3 linked regions of the Marinomonas mediterranea MMB-1 genome follow. The protein of the gene in region 2 interacts with the protein of the main gene of each other region in a pairwise test. Links are inferred from orthologs where the notes say so. Each region holds a gene or a part of one and is shown on either strand. Other genes may lie near its edges. The genes, in order: ftsA, MARME_RS08900 and ftsZ.

Region 1 (3,619 bases), 830 kb from region 2 along the record:
ACCTCTTCGTTTGCCGTGATATTAACTAATACGCCACGAGCACCTTTAAGATTAATATCTTCAAGCAAAGGGTTGTGTATTGCCGCTTCCGCAGCAACACGCGCACGATCTTCTCCGATGGCAGACCCCGTTCCCATCATTGCCATCCCCATTTCCGACATCACTGTTTTAACATCGGCGAAATCGACGTTTATCAAACCAGGTCTCATTATAAGGTCGGTAATACCCTGAACAGCATTGAACAAAACATTATTCGCTTCACCAAACGCTTTAAGTAATGAAATATTCTTACCTAAAACAGGCAGCAGCCTCTCATTCGGAACGGTTATAAGCGAGTCAACATTCTCACGTAGCTCTTGAAGCCCCGCATCTGCAACCTTAGCTCTGCGACGCCCTTCAAATGGAAACGGCTTCGTCACAACGGCAACAGTCAAAATCCCCAATTCTCGTGCAACTTGAGCAATGACAGGTGCAGCTCCCGTTCCGGTGCCACCACCCATACCAGCCGTAATAAATACCATATCTGCACCCGTTAGAAGCTGAGTAATTTTCTCTTGATCTTCTAATGCAGAATCACGGCCAACGGAAGGGTTCGCTCCCGCACCAAGCCCCTTTGTCACCGTGGTACCAAGCTGCAATGTAATTCCAGAATCCAGCCCCATCAGAGCCTTAGAATCCGTATTAGCGCAGATAAACTCTACGCCCTCAAGCTGGTTTTCCAACATATGACGCACGGCATTGCCACCGCCACCACCAACTCCAACAACCTTGATTACAGCGTTGTCGGATAAATTTTCATCTGCTAAATCAAACACATTCATGGGCGACGCGCTCCTAAAAATCTGCTGTCAAAAATGACAATCATTAAATATAACTTTGAAACCAATCTTTTACTTTATGCCAAGCTTTCGTTGCACTGAAAGACGGCTTGGTCTCATCAGAGTTAACATCTTGTGTATTTCTACTACTTCCGGCCCGCAAAACACTTGACGGTTCGGCAACCATATCATCCATTTCAGCACTTCCATTTGCTAATAAACCAACGCTTGTCGCATACATAGAGTTATCGACAATCTCGGAGATTCCTTTAACATTCGTTGGTGTCGCTAGCCGAACAGGCATATCAAAGATACGCTCCGCGAGCTCAACAGCACCCTCCATTAACGCAGTGCCGCCAGTTACGACAACCCCTGCAGGTATTCGTTCCGCAAAACCACTACGTTGCAACTCATCATAGATAAGTTGGTAAATTTCTTCGTAGCGAGCTTCAACAACTTCCGCTAATGCATGACGAGAAATAGACCTCGACTGGCGATCCCCAACGCTCGGAACATCTATCACTTGATCGGTAGAAGCCAACGAGGACAACGCACAGGCATATTTAATCTTTATATCTTCAGCATGTACCGTTGGCGTACGCAAAGCCATAGAAATATCATTGGTAACCTGATCGCCTGCAACAGGAACAACAGAAGTGTGATGCAAAGCACCATCCACCCAAACGGCAATATCAGACGTTCCAGCACCAATATCAACAAGGCAAACGCCAAGCTCTTTTTCGTCTTCGCTTAAGCTAGTATCACTGGAAGCAAGTTGAGACAAAATAACGCCATCAACACCCAAACCACATTTCTTGATGCATTTTTCGACGTTCATCACAGCATTAGCAGCCCCCGAGACCAAATGAACATTGGCCTCAAGGCGCACACCAGACATACCCAAAGGGTCTCGTATACCTTCCTGCGAATCAATTTGAAACTCTTGTGGCAGAACATGAAGAAGGCGTTGGTCAGAAGAAATAGGAACAGCTTGAGCAGCATCAATGACACGTTCAATGTCTTCTTTTTGAACTTCACCATCTTTTACTGCAACAATACCGTGAGAGTTTTGGCTACGGATATGACTCCCAGCCACACTAACGTAGACAGAGTGAATATTACACCCCGCCATCAACTCTGCTTCTTCTACCGCTCTTTGAATAGACTGAACGGTAGATTCAATATTGATAACAACGCCTCTTTTCATCCCTTTAGCAGGCTGAGTACCTATACCAACAATTTCAACGTTTCCATCACCTAGTACCTCACCTACTATGCAAGTTACTTTTGATGTACCAACGTCTAAGCCAACTATCATTCTACCTTCCTAGTTATCGCTAAATCGCAACTTTTATGCTCATATTCAAGCAACAAGCGAGCCAAATTCATAATTTCTCGTTCCATTGTACCGCCACCCCATGAGGGTACCGAGCATCAACAGACAAAACATTCTCTATTTTACCTGATAAATCACTTTTATACACGGCAATAAACCGCTGTAAACGCTCTAAAACCTTGTCTCGCCCGAGTTTTACATACACATCATTTTGAAACTTGATATTCCATGCACCACGTTTCTCCAGTACAAGCTCTTTTATTCTCAATGACGAGTTTGATAGCATTTGACTCATAAGACCAAACTGATCCAAAACAACCTGACTACTAGAATCAGGACCTTTCAAATTCGCTAGCGGCAAAGTTTCGCCATGACGAGGAGAAATCACCTCTCCATTCGAGGTGACTATCTGCCTCGAATTCCAATAAGCGATCGGTTGATGTTCTTTCACCTCAACCACAATTTTATCCGGCCATACCTTTCGAATGCGCGCACTGGCGACCCACTCAGGAGACACTGCAACCGTCTCTGCTTGCGACAGCGAAAGAGTTAGCAAACTTTCACCCAACAATACATCATAAGCTATTTCTAACTCTTGACGCTTAGCATTGATCAGCCGACCTTCAATTTCTATTTTTTTGACAGCAAACCAGCGCTCATTAGGTGAACTATCTTGCTCCCCTTGGAAAATAGCGAACACAATCAAAGAAATCGCCCCAAGCAAGGCCGCTAAACGCATTTTCTCAGATACTCCCCACTGAATCCCAAGCAGAACACAGTATTTTTTCGACTAAATCTTGATAGCTGATACCGACATGAGCAGCCGCCATTGGCACTAAACTATGAGACGTCATTCCAGGAGAGGTATTTACCTCAAGCACGGAAAAGTCGCCGTTATTACGACGCATAACATCAACACGGCCCCAACCTTTACACCCAACAGCTAAATAAGCATCAAGAGACAACGCTTTCAACCGAGATTCATCATCGTCACTCAAACCAGAAGGCAATCGATATTCGGTATCATCCGCCAAATATTTTGCTTCGTAATCGTACAGCTGATGATCTTCTGACGGTTTGAGACCGATTGCAGGGTATGCTTCGTCATTGATAATCGAAACGGTAAATTCAGGCCCCTCTATAAACTCTTCCACAAGTATTTCGGAGTCATACTCACGCGCATCTCGAAGCGCCTGCATTAACTGCTCTGTATTGTCCGCCTTACTAATACCAATCGTGGAACCTTCGCGTGACGGCTTCACTATAACGGGGTATGACAACTGCCTTTCAACACACTCAACTGAAACATCACTTGCATCAGCAATATAATCCGGTGTCGGAATCCCAAGCCCCTTCCATAACTTTTTAGTCATCAGTTTGTCCATCGCCAATGCGCAAGCTAACTGACGACTCCCTGTATAGGGTTTTGACATCAAATCCAGAAGCGCCTGAATATGACCATCCT
Region 2 (8,552 bases):
GGAGCGGTAGCTGCTGTATTGGATCTGGATTTCTTTAAAAAGGTAAACGACACCTACGGCCATTTTGTCGGAGATGAGCTTTTAAAGGAATTTTCCTCTCTTTTGATCGATGTTTTTAATGATGCATTGATTGCTCGGTTTGGTGGTGAAGAGTTTTGTTTGATATCAGCGTTGTCTGTCGATGAGGTTGTTGGAAAGTTGGATGAATTTATGGATCTTGTTCGAGGGCGTACGTTCACAACTGCTGAGGTCTCTGTTACTTGTAGTATTGGTGTTTGCTCGGAGCAGCAATCCACGTTGGGAGAGGCTGTGAATTTAGCTGATAACTATCTATATGATGCAAAACGTACTGGAAGGGATCGGATTGTTCTTTCAGAAGAGTAGGTTTTTTGAGTTTATTGCTTATTTGGTTTTATTAGACCGCTGCGGTTTTAATAGAAAGCGCACCCAGTTTTAAAGGTGCGCTTTTTTTGTTTTTCTAGTTGTTTAGTAACTTATTTAGGATTGGGGTAACCAGTCCAGGATTGGCTTTGCCTTGAGAAGCTTTCATGACTTGTCCCATAAAGAAACCGATCATTTTTTTCTGCTTGTCAGGTTCTGATGCTTTGAATTGCTCTACTTGAGCTGGGTTTGCATCAATAACGCTTTGAATTAGGGTTTCTATTGCGCCAGTATCTGTTACTTGTTTAAGGCCTTTTTTCTCAATAATTTCATCTGCTGAGCCTTCGCCTTGCCACATGCTTTGGAATACGTCTTTCGCCGTTTTACCGTTGATTGTGTTGTCTTCTATACGGCTCAATAGTTGTCCTAATGCTTGCGCGGAAACTGGGCTCTCTGTAATGTCTAGGTTTTCCTGGTTAAGGAACTTACTCACTTCGCCCATTACCCAGTTGGCTGCCAACTTTGAGTTTTTAGCGGTTTTCGCTGCGTCTTCAAAGTAGTCTGCCATTGCGCGTGAGCTGGATAAAACGCCTGCATCGTATTCGCTAAGTGCGTATTCTGCTTCGAAACGTTTCGCTTTTTGTGTAGGCAGCTCAGGTAAATTGGCTCTAATTTCCTCAACATACTCATCGTCAAGCACGATAGGGAGTAGGTCTGGGCAGGGGAAGTAGCGATAATCGTTAGCGTCTTCCTTGCTTCGCATGCTTCGGGTTTCGTCTTTATCTGGATCGTAGAGGCGCGTTTCTTGTACGATTTTTCCGCCATCTTCGAGAATGTCCATTTGGCGCTCGATTTCGCAGTAAATTGCTTTTTCAATGAAACGGAATGAGTTTACATTTTTGATTTCCGTTCGCGTACCAAACTCTTCTTGTCCTTTGGGACGAAGGGAAAGGTTGACGTCGCAGCGCATAGAGCCCTCCGCCATGTTTCCGTCACAAATCCCAAGGTAAGTAACAATTGAGTGAATCATTTTTACATAGGCGACGGCTTCTTTGGCAGATCTAATGTCTGGCTCTGAGACGATTTCTAGTAACGGTGTGCTTGAGCGGTTGAGGTCGATACCTGTCATGCCGTGGAAATCTTCGTGTAGTGATTTTCCTGCATCTTCTTCTAAGTGGGCGCGTGTGATGCCTACTCGCGTTACTGTTCCGTCTTCAAGTGTTACGTCTAGGTGTCCAGGGCCGACAATAGGATGATCCATTTGGCTTGTCTGGTAGCCTTTCGGCAAGTCTGGGTAGAAGTAGTTTTTACGTGCAAAGACCGATGTCATGCCGATTTCTGCGTCTACAGCATGACCAAACATAACTGCCATGCGTAATGCTTCTTTGTTGAAGACCGGTAGTGCACCAGGCATTCCTAGGTCAACGAGTGTTGTGTTGGTGTTTGGCTCGGCGCCAAAGCTGGTCGCGGCGCCAGAGAATAGTTTCGATTTTGTCGCCAATTGAGCATGAATCTCTAGGCCGATTACGACTTCCCAGTTCATGTTTAGGCTCCTTTTACTAAGCTAGGGGTTTGAGTGTGCCAGTCAGTCGCTTGCTGGAATTTGTGTGCGACGTTAAGTAGTTTGGCTTCGTCAAAATAATTGCCCATGATTTGTAGGCCAACTGGCATGCCGTTGCTGAAGCCTGCAGGAACAGACATGGCTGGGATGCCAGCAAGGTTGACCGATAATGTATAAATATCTTCCAGATACATTGCTACTGGGTCTGTTGTTTTTTCACCTAGGCCAAAGGCGGTCGTTGGTGCTACGGGCCCCATAATAACATCGACTTCTTGATAGGCTTTAACAAAGTCTTCTTTGATAAGTCGGCGTATGCGCTGAGCTTTTACGTAATAGGCGTCGTAGTAACCTTCAGACAGTGCATAGGTGCCAACCATGATGCGCTTTTGTACTTCTTTACCGAACCCTTCGGAGCGAGTGCGCATATACATATCAAGCAGGTCTTTAGGGTCTTCACAGCGGTGCCCGTATCGAACACCGTCGAAGCGGGAAAGGTTTGAAGAGGCTTCAGATGGCGCGATGACGTAGTAAGAAGGAATGCTAAGGTTTAGGTTAGGGAGTGAGATCTCTTGGACGGTAGCGCCCAATTTTTCAAATTCTTTCACTGCATCCATGATGACCTGTGCAACGTCAGAGTCTAAGCCGTCACCGAAATATTCTTTAGGAAGGCCAATTTTTAAGCCTGCTAATGGTGAGTCTATGGACGCAAGATAACCTTCTGTGGCTGTCTCGGAGCTGGTTGAGTCGTTTGTATCGAAACCTGCAAAAGACTGCAATAAGTACGCGCAGTCCTCGGCGCTTCGTGCCATAGGGCCAGCTTGATCAAGACTAGATGCATAGGCAATCATGCCAAAGCGAGAGACTCGGCCGTAAGTGGGTTTTAAGCCGGTGATGCCGCAAAATGACGCAGGTTGGCGAATAGAGCCGCCGGTATCTGTGCCTGTCGCGGCAACACAGAGTCCTGCTGCAACAGCTGCTGCGGAGCCGCCAGAAGAACCTCCGGGAACAGTATTGATATTCCAAGGGTTTTTTACTGCGCCAAAGTAGCTGTTTTCATTGGATGAGCCCATTGCAAACTCGTCCATATTTGTTTTTCCTAGTGCGACGGCGCCAGCTGCTTTAATGCGTGCGGTGACAGTCGACTCATATGGAGGTACAAAATTATGGAGAATTTTTGAGGCGCATGTTGTAAGTACGCCTTCGGTACAAAATAGGTCTTTGTGGGCAACAGGAATGCCAGTCAGCGGAGAGGTCTCTCCGTTTGCAATTGCGTTGTCTGCGGCTTGTGCTTGCGCCAATGCTAGCTCATCGGTGACCGTAATAAAGCTGTTGAACTGCGGATCAATTTCGTTGATGCGTTTTAGGTAGTCTTGCGTTAACTCAACGCTTGAAAGCTCTTTTTTGCGCAGTTTCTGCGCGAGAGATCGGATGTTTTGATCAATCATTTATAGGTACTCTAATTAGTCGATAACTTGCGGTACTAGAAATAAGCCAGACTCAGTCTGAGGGGCGTTGGATAAAAATGCCTCTCGACGATCTTGTTCAGTCACGACGTCTTCACGCAGTCTTTGGGTCGCCTCTAGTGGATTAGAAAGGGGTTCAACTCCATCTGTATCGACTGACTGCATTTGTTCTACTAAATCAAGCACGCTGGATAATGAGTGCTGATATTCTTCTGCATCCTGATCGCTAAGTGATAAGCGCGCCAGATGTGCAATCTTTTGCACGTCTTGTTTCTCTAGGGACATGATCCACCTAATTTATTTTACGTTTGAAAAATACTTTTTATTGTATCCGCATCTGCGTATACGAGAAAGATCTAGTAATGAAAAACTGGTTATTAATCCCAAGAAACAAAAAAAATCGAATAAACAAAGAAATAGAACACATTTATTACGTAATCATAGTGGAATCACCTTGCTCAAATGACCGCTGGTTGGTACATTTTGTCGCTGTTCATATCGTTTTTTTGTTCAGGGTGTAGGAATTCATGTTTAAGAAAATCAGGGGAATGTTCTCAAGCGATTTGTCGATTGATCTAGGAACGGCAAATACCCTTATCTATGTACGCGATCGCGGTATTGTGCTTGACGAACCCTCAGTGGTTGCGATTCGTCACAATGGAAATCAGAAAACGGTAGCCTCAGTAGGTGTAGACGCCAAACGTATGTTGGGTCGTACACCGGGCAATATTACAGCGATTCGCCCTATGAAGGATGGTGTCATCGCAGATTTTCATGTTACCGAAAAAATGTTGCAGTACTTTATTTCTAAAGTGCACGAAAATAGCTTATTAAAACCAAGCCCTCGCGTATTGGTGTGTGTGCCTTGTAAGTCGACTCAGGTTGAACGAAGAGCCATTAAAGAATCCGCGTTGGGTGCAGGTGCAAGGGAAGTGTATATTATTGAAGAGCCAATGGCTGCGGCGATCGGGGCAGGGCTACCTGTTGCTGAAGCGTCTGGCTCAATGGTTATTGATATCGGCGGTGGTACCACGGAAATTGCAATTATCTCTCTTAACGGCATTGTTACTCGCGAGTCTATTCGAGTCGGTGGTGACCGATTTGATGAAGCGATTACAACGTATGTGCGACGTCAGTATGGTAGTTTGATTGGTGATGCTACGGCAGAGCGTATAAAAACTGAGATTGGCATGGCATACCATACGGGAGAGGAGCTTCAAATCGACGTTCGTGGTCGAAATCTTGCCGAAGGTATTCCTCGCTCGTTTACATTGCGAAGCACGGAAATACTGGATGCGCTGCAAGAGCCATTGGCGCAAATTGTTCAAGCGGTCAAAGGTGTGCTTGAACAGTCTCCTCCAGAGCTTGCTGCTGATATTGGTGAAACAGGTCTAGTATTGACCGGTGGTGGTGCGTTGTTACGTGAGATCGATCGTTTAATCAGTGAGGAAACAGGGTTGCCTGTTATTGTTGCTGACGATCCGTTGACTTGTGTCGCCAGAGGCGGTGGTCTTGCAATAGAAATGATGGATAAGCATGCATCTGAGTTATTTACAGCGGATAATGAATAGTCTGTAAATTAGGGGTCTGCTATTAAAAACTCATTTTTCTTCACGGGTAAGGTCTCCGGCGTAAGGTTTTTTATGTTGGCCGCTTTGTCCATTGGCATGATAGTGGCAGATGCTCACTATCATGCTTTTACAACGGTTCGTCCTTATTTTACTTGGTTAGTCACGCCCATACAGCTTGTGGTTAATGCGCCTAAGCAGATGCTAAGTTGGGCAGGCGATCATTTAGAAAGTCGTGAAGACTTGGTGCTGGAAAATCAAGGGCTAAATGAAGAGCTGTTGATATTACGCAGTAAGTTGCAAAAACTTAATGCGCTTCGTGCTGAAAATGTGCGCCTGCGTGAGTTACTTGATGCTTCGCAGCGTGTAGACGAGAAAGTCGTTATGGCGGAAGTAATAGGCTTTGATCAGAACGCCTACAGCCATAAGGTATTAATTGACAAAGGGTTCTCCTCTGGGGCTTATGTTGGACAACCTGTTTTAGATGCAACAGGGGTCTTAGGTCAAGTGGTAGAGACCGCCGCTTATACTAGTCGCGTTCTCTTAATAGCCGACGCTAGTCACTTTGTTCCTGTAGAGCTTGCTCGTACTGGGCTTCGAAGTGTGCTTCGTGGTACGGGTGATCTGAAGCGCATGGAGCTAATGAGTGTGCCGCATACGGCCGATATTAAGAAAGGCGATATACTGACTACGTCAGGGCTCGATAAACGTTTTCCCATTGGTTATCCAGTTGGTGTTGTGCGCTCCGTCAAGCATGTTGCAGGGAATCCTTACTCTGAGATTGATGTTGTTCCATTGGCTCAGCTAGGTCGCAGTCGCCATGTTATGCTAATTGATCGTCCGGAGCTAAAGAGACAATGAAATCTAGCTTTATTTTTCTATTGACCTTTATTGTCGCGTTAATGCTCGAAGCTCTTCCTTTTCCCGATGATCTTGTTTGGTTTCGCCCAGAATGGGCACTACTTGTCGTACTATACTGGGTAATAGCGTTGCCTTATAAAGTAGGTGTAGGAGTGGCGTGGTTTCTTGGGCTGATGGTTGACCTATTGCAAGGTGGTATAATTGGTCAGCACTCTTTAACGTATGTCATCATTGCTTATGCTTGTGCATTGTTTTATCAAAGGCTTCGTATGTACATGCGTTGGCAGCAAGGTGTCTTTATATTTTTGCTTGTTAGTATCAATCAACTGGTTAATTTTTGGTTGGATCACTATGTTGGCAATGCTGAACCGACTCTAATGATATTTATGCCAGCGATTATTACCGGCTTTTTATGGCCTTGGTCTTTCGTGGTGCTGAGAAGTATTCGTCGACTCTATTCTATTAGTTAGGAATTATAATGATTATCCTCGCATCCGCATCCCCTAGGCGCAAAGAGCTACTTGGTACGTTTGTCGGCTCATTTGACGTGATGCCTGCCGATATTGATGAGACGCCATTAGCGCTAGAGCTACCTAAAGAGTATGTTGCAAGAGTAGCAAAAGAGAAGGCCTTTTCAATTGCTGATAAGCTCAACATAGACTCAAATGCCATTATTATTGCATCGGATACGAGTGTCGTAATAGACGGTGAAATTTTAGGGAAACCTGATGATCTTGATGAGTCTAAAAGGATGCTGCGCTTGCTTGCTAATCGCTCTCATGACGTTATGACGTCGTTATGTATTTGCGATTCTCGCTTACAAAGAGTGGTGACAGATGTTGTTACAACGAACGTAGAGTTTAGGAATATCTCCGATGTGGAGATTGAGTTGTATTGGCGTACTGGTGAGCCGATAGATAAAGCGGGCTCATATGCTATTCAAGGTATTGGAGCTAGCTTCGTTAAGTCTATGTCCGGTTCGTATTCCGCTGTTGTTGGTTTGCCGCTTTTCGAAACCGCTAAACGTTTAAATGAATTTGGTGTTCAAATTTTTCAGGAGAATAACGATGAGTGAAGATGTTCTCATTAATGTAACGCCAATGGAGATACGGGTAGCATTAGTCGAAAATGGCGTGTTACAAGAAGTCTATATTGAGCGTTCTAGTCGCAAAGGTATTGTAGGTAACATATATCAAGGTAAAGTTGTCAGAGTTTTACCAGGTATGCAGGCCGCTTTTGTTGATATTGGTTTAGAGCGGGCTGCATTTATACACGTTTCCGAGATTGCTGACCGTGATGCGGTTAATCCCAGTGATCAAATAGGCGACTATTTGCGAGAAGGTCAATCGCTCGTTGTTCAGGTTACGAAGGACCCAATTAGTACCAAAGGTGCTCGTCTAACCACTCACTTGTCTATTCCTTCAAGATATTTGGTGTATATGCCTGACCAAGCACATGTCGGTGTAAGTCAGCGTATTGAAGATGAAAGTGAGAGAGAGCGCCTGAAGTCGCTTGTGTCTAAAGCCTTGACGGATGCAGATGAAACAAGCGGCTATATTCTACGGACCGCTGCAGAGAAGGCTGGAGAAGAAGAGATTCTTTCGGATATTAAGTTTCTCACGCGGTTATGGCAGTCCGTCAAAAAGAGGATGAAGAGCGCTAAAGCTCCGTCGGTTATTTACGAAGATTTACCGCTTCATTTAAGGACAATGCGTGACCTTATTAGCCTGACAACCGAAAAAATCAAGATCGATTCTAAAGAAAATTTTGCCAAACTTAGATCATTTGCTGACGATTTCATTCCAGAACTTTCCAATCATATTGAGTATTATCCTGGTGAGCGCCCGATATTTGATCTTTATAGTGTCGAAGATGAGATTCAAAGGGCTTTAGACCGAAAAGTGTCATTGAAGTCTGGAGGGTATTTGTTAGTCGAACAAACTGAGTCAATGACAACCATCGATGTCAATACTGGGGCGTATGTCGGCACACGAAACTTAGAAGAGACCATTTATAAGACCAACTTAGAGGCAGCGACGGCTATTGGTCGACAGCTTAGGTTACGTAATCTTGGTGGAATTATAATCATCGATTTTATCGACATGGAGGATGAAGAGCATAAGCGTCAGGTTCTTCGCATGTTGGAAAAAATACTTGAAGTGGATCACGCAAAAACGAAAATCACGGGTGTGTCTGAGCTAGGGTTAGTCGAAATGACGCGTAAAAGAACGCGAGAAAGCCTAGGTCAGGTTTTGTGTGAGCCATGTCGAGCTTGCCGTGGTAGTGGCTTGGTAAAGACGCCTGAGACGGTATGTTATGAAGTGTTTAGAGAGATTCTTCGTGCCGATCGTGCATATAACTCTCAAACGTATACTGTGTTGGCTTCGAGTTCGGTCGTTGAGCGTTTCTTAGACGAAGAGAGTGTTGCAGTCGCTGAGTTGGAAGCTTTTATAGGTAAAACAATTCGATTCCAGGTTGACCCTGTTTATACGCAGGATCAATATGATGTCGTATTGAGGTGATCCAGAGGGTAAAGAGGTGAAAAATGTTTCTCGATGGATTGTGAATTTGCTATGGTGGTCGGCCGTCGGCTTTGTCGTCGTGCTCGCTGCCATTGTTGTTAGCGTAAAGCAGCTTTTACCTTTAGCAGATCGTTACCGCCCTCAAATAGAAAGCAATATTAGTCAAATCATTGGGTTGCCCGTTCAAATCGAAACG
Region 3 (8,399 bases), 820 kb from region 2 along the record:
GCTGGAACGTCTGATATTGCCGTTTGGGTGGATGGTGCTTTGCATCACACTTCTGTTGTTCCTGTTGCAGGCGATCAGGTTACCAATGATATTTCTATGGCTTTGCGTACGCCAACGGTACATGCTGAAGATATAAAGATTAAATATGCCTGTGCGTTGTCCTCGTTGGCTTCTACCGATCAAGTGATAGATGTTCCGAGCGTTGGGGATCGCCAGTCGAGGTCTATTTCTCGTCATGCATTAGCGGAAGTTGTTGAAGCTCGCTACGAAGAAATTTACCAACTTATCTATGATGAGTTGCAACGTAGTGGTTTTGCGGAACGAATACCTGCAGGGGTTGTCGTAACTGGCGGCACTGCGTTAATGGAGGGTGCTGTTGAGCTCGCGGAGCGTATCTTTGATATGCCTGTTCGGCTAGCGACACCAACGAATGTTAAAGGAATCTCCGAGATTGTCGATAACTCTATGTATGCGACAAGCGTTGGTTTATTAGCAAATGGAAGTGCTGAAATGGATGATATGGTTGCCGAACCGTCAAGTGTTTTGCGGGCCGGAAGTAGTAGAAATACACAAGATGTTAACTCTGATGAGACCAAGCCGTCTTTCAGTGCAACGAAAGCTTGGCATAAAGTAAAAGATTGGTTTCAAAGTTATATTTAATGATTGTCATTTTTGACAGCAGATTTTTAGGAGCGCGTCGCCCATGAATGTGTTTGATTTAGCAGATGAAAATTTATCCGACAACGCTGTAATCAAGGTTGTTGGAGTTGGTGGTGGCGGTGGCAATGCCGTGCGTCATATGTTGGAAAACCAGCTTGAGGGCGTAGAGTTTATCTGCGCTAATACGGATTCTAAGGCTCTGATGGGGCTGGATTCTGGAATTACATTGCAGCTTGGTACCACGGTGACAAAGGGGCTTGGTGCGGGAGCGAACCCTTCCGTTGGCCGTGATTCTGCATTAGAAGATCAAGAGAAAATTACTCAGCTTCTAACGGGTGCAGATATGGTATTTATTACGGCTGGTATGGGTGGTGGCACCGGAACGGGAGCTGCACCTGTCATTGCTCAAGTTGCACGAGAATTGGGGATTTTGACTGTTGCCGTTGTGACGAAGCCGTTTCCATTTGAAGGGCGTCGCAGAGCTAAGGTTGCAGATGCGGGGCTTCAAGAGCTACGTGAGAATGTTGACTCGCTTATAACCGTTCCGAATGAGAGGCTGCTGCCTGTTTTAGGTAAGAATATTTCATTACTTAAAGCGTTTGGTGAAGCGAATAATGTTTTGTTCAATGCTGTTCAGGGTATTACCGACCTTATAATGAGACCTGGTTTGATAAACGTCGATTTCGCCGATGTTAAAACAGTGATGTCGGAAATGGGGATGGCAATGATGGGAACGGGGTCTGCCATCGGAGAAGATCGTGCGCGTGTTGCTGCGGAAGCGGCAATACACAACCCTTTGCTTGAAGATATTAATCTTAAAGGTGCTCGTGGCGTATTAGTTAATATCACGGCAAACGAAGAGGTGGGCTTGTCTGAGTTTACCGAAGTTGGTGGGATCATTGAGGAGTATGCGTCAGAAGATGCAACGGTTGTTATTGGTTGTGCAATTGATCCGACTGTAGAAGATGAAATGCGGGTCACGGTAGTTGCTACGGGGCTAGAAGGGCAAAGTGCTAATGTTGAGATGAAATCCGCAGTGGGTGATGTGTCTGCGGTAAAGCCTTCAGTAACTCAGTCTGCGCCTTCTGCATCTAACGCATCAAAGCCAGCTGTAGAAGCGGTGGCTAAGCCAGTTGTAACGTCTTCTGCTGTTCAGAAGGATGACGTTTCTTCTGAGGAGTCGCAGGTTAAGGCAAACGATAAGAGTTTAGAGTCCTCTAAAGGGGCAGATGATCAATTATCGTATTTGGATATCCCAGCGTTTTTGCGTCGTCAGGCTGATTGATTTGCGTAAAAAATACGTAATTAATCATCTTTGAATTGTATAAATTTTAGTTAGTTGATAACATTCTCATTAATTAACTATCTGTAATGAAATTGTAGGAAAATAATGGTACGTCAGCGCACACTGAAAAATATTATCCGCGCTACTGGGGTTGGCTTGCACTCTGGTGAAAAAGTGTATTTGACGCTCAAACCAGCGCCAGTCAATACTGGTATTGTGTTTGTTCGGACTGATCTTGAGCCACCGGTAGAAATAGTTGGCGATGCGCGTGCTGTTGGGTCGACAAATTTTGCGACAGCGTTGTGCTCTGACGACGTTAAAGTAAGTACGGTAGAGCACCTAATGTCTGCGATGGCGGGATTAGGTGTAGACAATGCTTATGTTGAGGTGAGTGCAAGTGAGATTCCTCTAATGGACGGAAGTGCTAGTCCATTCGTGTTCTTGCTGCAATCTGCTGGTCTTGAAGAGCAAAGCGCACCGAAAAAGTTTATTCGTATCACCAAGCCGATTCGAGTAGAGGAAGGGGATAAATATGCCATCCTTGAGCCTCATTCTGGCTTTAGGCTGACTTTTACGATCGATTTTGATCATCCTGCTATTGGTGAAGATGTTCAGAATACCTCGATTGATTTCTCTACAACGACTTTTGTGAAAGAAATCAGTCGTGCTCGTACGTTCGGGTTTATGAAAGATCTTGAGTACTTCAAAAACAATGATTTGGCTCGTGGCGCTAATATGGATAACGCCATTGTTCTTGATGACTTTAAAGTTCTGAATGACGAAGGATTGCGTTATAGAGATGAGCTAGTGCGCCATAAGGTTTTGGATGCGATTGGCGATTTATATCTACTAGGACATAGTTTGATTGGTGAGTATAAGGCTCATAAATCAGGGCATGCTCTAAATAATAAGCTACTGCTAGCTTTGCTTGAGCGTCAGGATGCGTGGGAATATGTTTCATTTGAAGATGAGGCTCAAGTGATGCCCATTTCATTTGTAGAGCCTGTTGCTGCGAATTAACTGATTGTAAATTAAGCATTTAGTTGTTTATACACAAAAAAGCCAGACAAATGTCTGGCTTTTTTGTGTATATATGCTTGTTATTTCATGTTTTGCCCCACATTACCATGTTAAACTCTAACCACTATAAATTTAGCGACGTTGAAATAAGATGCTAGGAACAGTCATTAAGAAAGTTATCGGTACAAAGAATGACCGAGAAGTTAAAAAATACAGAAAAGTTGTTAATCAGATCAATCAGCTAGAAGAGCGCTACTCTGCTTTTAGTGATGATGAGTTAATGGCGCAAACATCCGACTTTAGGTCGCGCTTAGAGAAAGGCGAGACCTTGGGCTCCCTGCTTCCTGAGGCTTTCGCAACCGTTCGCGAAGCGAGTAAGCGAATCATGGGTATGCGACATTTTGATGTTCAGCTGATTGGGGCAATGGTTCTCAATAATGGCTCAATAGCAGAAATGCGCACGGGTGAAGGTAAAACACTTGTTGCTACTTTGGCTGTATACCTTAATGCATTGACTTCGAAAGGTGTTCATGTCGTTACAGTCAATGATTATCTAGCAAAGCGTGATGCTAACTGGATGCGCCCACTGTACGAATTTCTCGATCTAAGTGTCGGTGTTGTCTATGCTGGGCAAGAGAAGGAAGAAAAGCGAGCGGCTTATTTGAGCGATATTACCTATGGCACAAATAATGAGTTTGGCTTTGACTACTTGCGCGACAATATGATCTTTAGAATGGAGGACCGCGTTCAGCGTGATCTTCATTTTGCTGTGGTTGATGAAGTTGACTCTATCCTAATCGATGAGGCAAGAACGCCACTTATTATCTCTGGAGCTGTAGAAGACAGTTCTGAGCAATATAAAAAGATTAATCAGCTTATTCCATTGCTTGTTAAGCAAGAGGAAGAGGGTGATGAAACGGGTCACTACACCTATGATGAAGCTCAGAAAAATATCGAGCTTACCGAAGACGGGCATCAGTTTGTAGAGGCTTGGTTGGTAGAGCAAGAAATGCTGCAGGAAGGCGATAGTTTGTATTCTGCATCTAATTTGGCGCTGCTGCATCACGTGCATGCTTCTATGCGAGCTCATGTTATTTTCAAAAAGAACGTTGACTATGTTGTTCAAGGTGGTCAAGTCGTTATCGTGGATGAGCATACGGGTCGAACTATGGCTGGTCGTCGTTGGTCTGAAGGTATACATCAGGCTGTCGAGGCAAAAGAAGGTGTCGCTATCCAGGCAGAGAGTCAAACACTGGCTTCGACAACATTTCAGAACTATTTCAGGCTTTATGAAAAATTGTCTGGCATGACTGGGACGGCAGATACAGAAGCTTATGAGTTTCAGCAAATTTACGGGCTGACTGTTGTGGTTATTCCGACGAACAAAGTGGTTCAACGTAAAGATCACAATGACTTGATCTATATGTCGACCCAAGAGAAGTTCGAGGCCATCGTTAAAGATATTGAGGTCGTTGTAAAAGAAGGGCGACCAGTATTGGTCGGTACTGCTTCTATTGACTACTCTGAGCTGCTTTCTGGATACCTAAATAAAGTAGGTATTGAGCACAATGTATTAAATGCTAAACACCATGAACGTGAGGCTGAAATCGTTGCAGGTGCAGGTCGTTCCGGCGCGGTGACAATTGCGACAAACATGGCGGGTCGTGGTACTGACATCGTTTTGGGCGGCAACCTACAGACGGAGTTGGCGGAACTTGGTGCGGACGCAACAGAGGCGCAAATTGAGGCTGTTAAGTCTGATTGGGAGTCTAGACATCAGGCGGTATTGGCTGCAGGTGGGCTACATATTATTGGTACAGAGCGCCACGAGTCTCGTCGTATTGATAATCAGCTTCGTGGTCGAGCGGGTCGTCAGGGTGATGTCGGTTCATCTCGCTTCTATTTGTCGCTTGAAGATAACCTGATGCGTATCTTTATGTCTGATCGTATTAAGAAAATGATGCAGGCACTGGGTATGGAAAAGGGCGAGGCGATAGAGCACAAAATGGTCTCTAATGCCATTGAGAAAGCTCAGCGTAAAGTGGAAGGAAGAAACTTTGATATTCGTAAGCAGCTTCTTGAGTACGATGATGTTGCTAACGATCAGCGTCAAGTAATTTACACTCAGCGTTATGACATGATGTCATCTGATGATTTGTCAGGTGCAATTGAATCTATGCGTGAAGAAGTGGTGGCTGGGGTTATCGATGAGTTTATTCCGCCTCAAAGCATGTTTGATCAATGGGACCTGGACGGTTTAGAAGAAAAGATCAAAAACGAGTTTGGACTTGAGCTTGCAATTAAAGCTTGGGTGGAAGCCGATAAGAAGCTTTATGAAGAGCCTTTGCGTCAAAGAATTCTTGATGGTTTTATAGAGGATTATAAGGCGAAAGAAGAGGTTGCAGGTTCTGATTCAATTAGAGCATTTGAGAAGCAGGTCTTGTTGCAAGTACTCGATACATTGTGGAAAGAACACCTCCAAACAATGGATATGTTGCGCCAAGGTATTCATCTTCGCGGTTATGCTCAGAAAAACCCTAAACAAGAATATAAGCGTGAATCATTTGAGTTGTTCCAGAATTTATTAGAACAAATTAAATACGAAGTTGTTCAGATTACTGCTCGCGTGCGAGTGCAGTCTCCAGAAGAGGCGCAAAAAATAGAAGAGGCTAGGCAGCAGCAAGAAGAGCCGTTAAAAATGAGCGCTCAGCACCAGCAAGCGGCGGCTTTTGGAGAAGGTGCTTCTTCCGCTTCAGAGCAACAGTCTGAAGTTCCGAAAGTTGGCAGAAATGAGTCTTGCCCATGTGGCTCAGGAAAGAAATATAAGCAATGTCACGGACGTTTGGTATAAGGAGGGAAATATGGCTGTAGGTTTGGGTTCTTTTCCCGCTATTCCGAATATCAGTGGTGTGCGTTTCGCTGTCGTTGAAGCAGGGATAAAAAAAGCGTCTCGTAAAGATCTTGTTGTTTTTGAGATTGATAAAGGGGCGAGCGTAGCAGGCGTTTTTACGCAAAATGCTTTTTGCGCAGCGCCAGTTCGTTTGTGTCGTGAGCACTTGTTGCAATCCGTTCCGAGGTATCTGGTTATTAATACTGGAAATGCCAATGCTGGAACGGGGAAGCGAGGTTATCAAGGTGCGTTATCAACCTGTGAATCATTGGCATCTATTGTTGGGTGTAAGGTCTCTGAGGTACTGCCGTTTTCGACAGGTGTGATAGGAGAGCCGTTGCCAACAGATAAAATTGTCGATGTGCTACCTAATGCGTTGGCATCATTGGATTACGGTAATTGGCAGGATGCCGGTGAAGGTATTATGACGACAGATACGCGACCTAAAGGCGCGTACCGTCAATTTGAAGTTAACGGAAAACATTATACTGTCGGTGGGATCTCAAAAGGGGCGGGTATGATTCGTCCTAACATGGCCACTATGTTGGGCTATGTTTTTACTGATATTTCAATTGATCAGAATGTTTTGCAAGACCTTCTGAAAAAAACGACAGATAAAAGCTTTAATCGCATTACTATAGACAGCGATACCTCTACAAATGATTCGTGTATTGCGGTGGCTACTGGTGCAGCGGGCAATGAAAAAATAACGAATATTCAAACGGAATTGGGTCTGGCTTTTGAGCAAGCTTTTACTGAGGTAATGCAGGAGCTTGCTCATGCTATCGTTCGAGATGGTGAAGGTGCGACAAAGTTTGTGACGGTTCAGGTGGTTGGGGCAAAATCACAAGAAGACGCTGCTTTAGTTGGCTTTGAAATTGCCCATTCTCCCCTTGTTAAAACGGCGTTATTTGCTTCTGATCCGAATTGGGGGCGTATCCTTGCTGTCGTTGGTCGTGCGCCTATTGCTGATTTAGATGTTGATCGTGTGAATATTTCACTTAACGGATGCTTAATTGTTTCTGAAGGTGGTCGATCTGATGGCTACACGGAAGAGTTAGGTCAAGCGGCCATGAATCCAGAAGAGATTACAATTGTAATCGATTTGGGTGTTGGTGAATGTAAAGATACCGTTTGGACGACCGATTTGTCTCATGAGTACGTTACGATCAATGCGGAATACAGAACGTGAAGCAAGTAGAGGTTTCTGCAGGTATTATTAAGCGAGGAGATCGTATTTTTCTGGCATTCAGAGACGAAGCGCAGCATCAAGGAGGGTTGTGGGAGTTTCCTGGAGGCAAATGCGAAGCTGCTGAGTCCTCTTATGATGCGTTGTGTCGTGAATTGTTAGAAGAGTGTGGTATCACGGTGGGTTCCGCAGAGCTGTTTAAAGAAGTGCGTCATGATTACGGCGATAAGCTTGTCGTGTTGTATTTCTATCTGGTTGACGATTTTAAAGGAGAACCAACTGGAGCTGAAAACCAACAGGTTTCTTGGTTTGATTTGAAAATGTTGGCTGAGTTGGATTTTCCAGCGGCCAATCAGGTTATCGTTGATGAGTTGATAGAAGCTTATTGTTAAAGAGTTAGTTTTATTTGTGGCCCTATATTTTAAAAAGGAAGCATTTGCTTCCTTTTTTTGTTCTTGTTGATTATGCGGTTAACACTTAACCAAGCAAATTGTGTAAGAGTGTCTTTATTGTCGTGGGAGTAAATGTCTTATCGCAAAGAGCGTCGACATCACCTTTTGCGATATTGGAAAGCTGGGGGGTATCCGCGTCTGAGCTAACCATTAATACAGGGATGTGAGAATGGTTCGATGACGTTTTTACATAGTTTGCGAGTTCAACACCGTTCATTTCAGGCATATTGTAGTCTGTGATTATCAGGTCGTATGTATTTTCTTCGAGGAGTTCGAGGGCAGCGCGGCCATCGTCTGCACGGTCTATGAACATTATTCCCATTGATTGGAGTGTACGAGAAATGTGTTTTTGTGCCATATTGCTATCATCAGCGATTAGCACTTTTAGCTCTCGAGGGTCGAAAAATTCTAATTCTATTTCTTCTTCGTTGTTTAGATCTAGGGTTGCTTTGATGGCTGTATCTAAATCATCACGAGAGAATGGTTTTGGTAAGATGGCGAGTAGTCCGTTTTGTCGAAGATATTCAAGTGACTCCCTTTTTCGTTCGCTTGAAACCAGCATAAACGGAACGTCAGCGGTGCTTGGTGTTGTTCTAATGAAATTAATGACATCGTCCGCTGTGCCGTCTTCAAGGTACATTGAAGAGATTACTAAGTCGGGAGTGTGCATTGCTAGTGTATTCGAGGCTGATGCTACGTTGTCGGCTACATCAATGTCCGAGACCCCTGATTCGCGCAGTGCGTTAACGATAATTTTCTGTTGAGCTTTCGACGGCTCTATTAGGACGATTGATAGCTCTTGTGCATCTGCAATCAGTTTCATTTTGAATAAGTCTCTCATGTTTACATCAGTATTAAGAATATCAATGTTCGGTGTGGAAGCCTGTTACAAAATGTAGTCAT

The links.
Region 1: the proteins of MARME_RS08900 (region 2) and ftsA interact in binary tests that used the Escherichia coli proteins (3 or more experiments, as listed by UniProt). The link is inferred for Marinomonas mediterranea MMB-1 from one-to-one orthologs.
Region 3: the proteins of MARME_RS08900 (region 2) and ftsZ interact in binary tests that used the Escherichia coli proteins (3 or more experiments, as listed by UniProt). The link is inferred for Marinomonas mediterranea MMB-1 from one-to-one orthologs.

What each region holds. Positions count from the first base shown.
Region 1 is NC_015276.1:2,781,514-2,785,132, forward strand. The notes cover bases 1-2,920. They hold ftsA (cell division protein FtsA), read right to left. Parts: upstream 2,137-2,920; coding sequence 865-2,136; downstream 1-864. Other genes in these bases: ftsZ (cell division protein FtsZ), read right to left, coding at 1-821; MARME_RS12665 (cell division protein FtsQ/DivIB), read right to left, coding at 2,204-2,893; MARME_RS12670 (D-alanine--D-alanine ligase), read right to left, coding at 2,898-2,920. Also shown: more of MARME_RS12670, read right to left, coding at 2,921-3,619. UniProt on the Escherichia coli protein: Essential cell division protein that assists in the assembly of the Z ring. May serve as the principal membrane anchor for the Z ring.
Region 2 is NC_015276.1:1,952,817-1,961,368, forward strand. Bases 2,978-5,954 are described here. They hold MARME_RS08900 (rod shape-determining protein), read left to right. Parts: upstream 2,978-3,932; coding sequence 3,933-4,976; downstream 4,977-5,954. Other genes in these bases: gatA (Asp-tRNA(Asn)/Glu-tRNA(Gln) amidotransferase subunit GatA), read right to left, coding at 2,978-3,387; gatC (Asp-tRNA(Asn)/Glu-tRNA(Gln) amidotransferase subunit GatC), read right to left, coding at 3,403-3,690; mreC (rod shape-determining protein MreC), read left to right, coding at 4,998-5,834; mreD (rod shape-determining protein MreD), read left to right, coding at 5,831-5,954. Also shown: MARME_RS08880 (response regulator), read left to right, coding at 1-384; Asp-tRNA(Asn)/Glu-tRNA(Gln) amidotransferase subunit GatB, read right to left, coding at 479-1,924; more of gatA, read right to left, coding at 1,927-2,977; more of mreD, read left to right, coding at 5,955-6,304; MARME_RS08915 (Maf family protein), read left to right, coding at 6,313-6,909; rng (ribonuclease G), read left to right, coding at 6,902-8,356; MARME_RS08925 (YhdP family phospholipid transporter), read left to right, coding at 8,373-8,552. UniProt on the Escherichia coli protein: Forms membrane-associated dynamic filaments that are essential for cell shape determination. Acts by regulating cell wall synthesis and cell elongation, and thus cell shape.
Region 3 is NC_015276.1:2,774,639-2,783,037, reverse strand. What follows is about bases 1-2,824. They hold ftsZ (cell division protein FtsZ), read left to right. Parts: upstream 1-703; coding sequence 704-1,945; downstream 1,946-2,824. Other genes in these bases: lpxC (UDP-3-O-acyl-N-acetylglucosamine deacetylase), read left to right, coding at 2,051-2,824; ftsA (cell division protein FtsA), read left to right, coding at 1-660. Outside these bases: more of lpxC, read left to right, coding at 2,825-2,965; preprotein translocase subunit SecA, read left to right, coding at 3,117-5,816; bifunctional glutamate N-acetyltransferase/amino-acid acetyltransferase ArgJ, read left to right, coding at 5,827-7,047; 8-oxo-dGTP diphosphatase MutT, read left to right, coding at 7,044-7,436; MARME_RS12630 (response regulator transcription factor), read right to left, coding at 7,522-8,319. UniProt on the Escherichia coli protein: Essential cell division protein that forms a contractile ring structure (Z ring) at the future cell division site. The regulation of the ring assembly controls the timing and the location of cell division.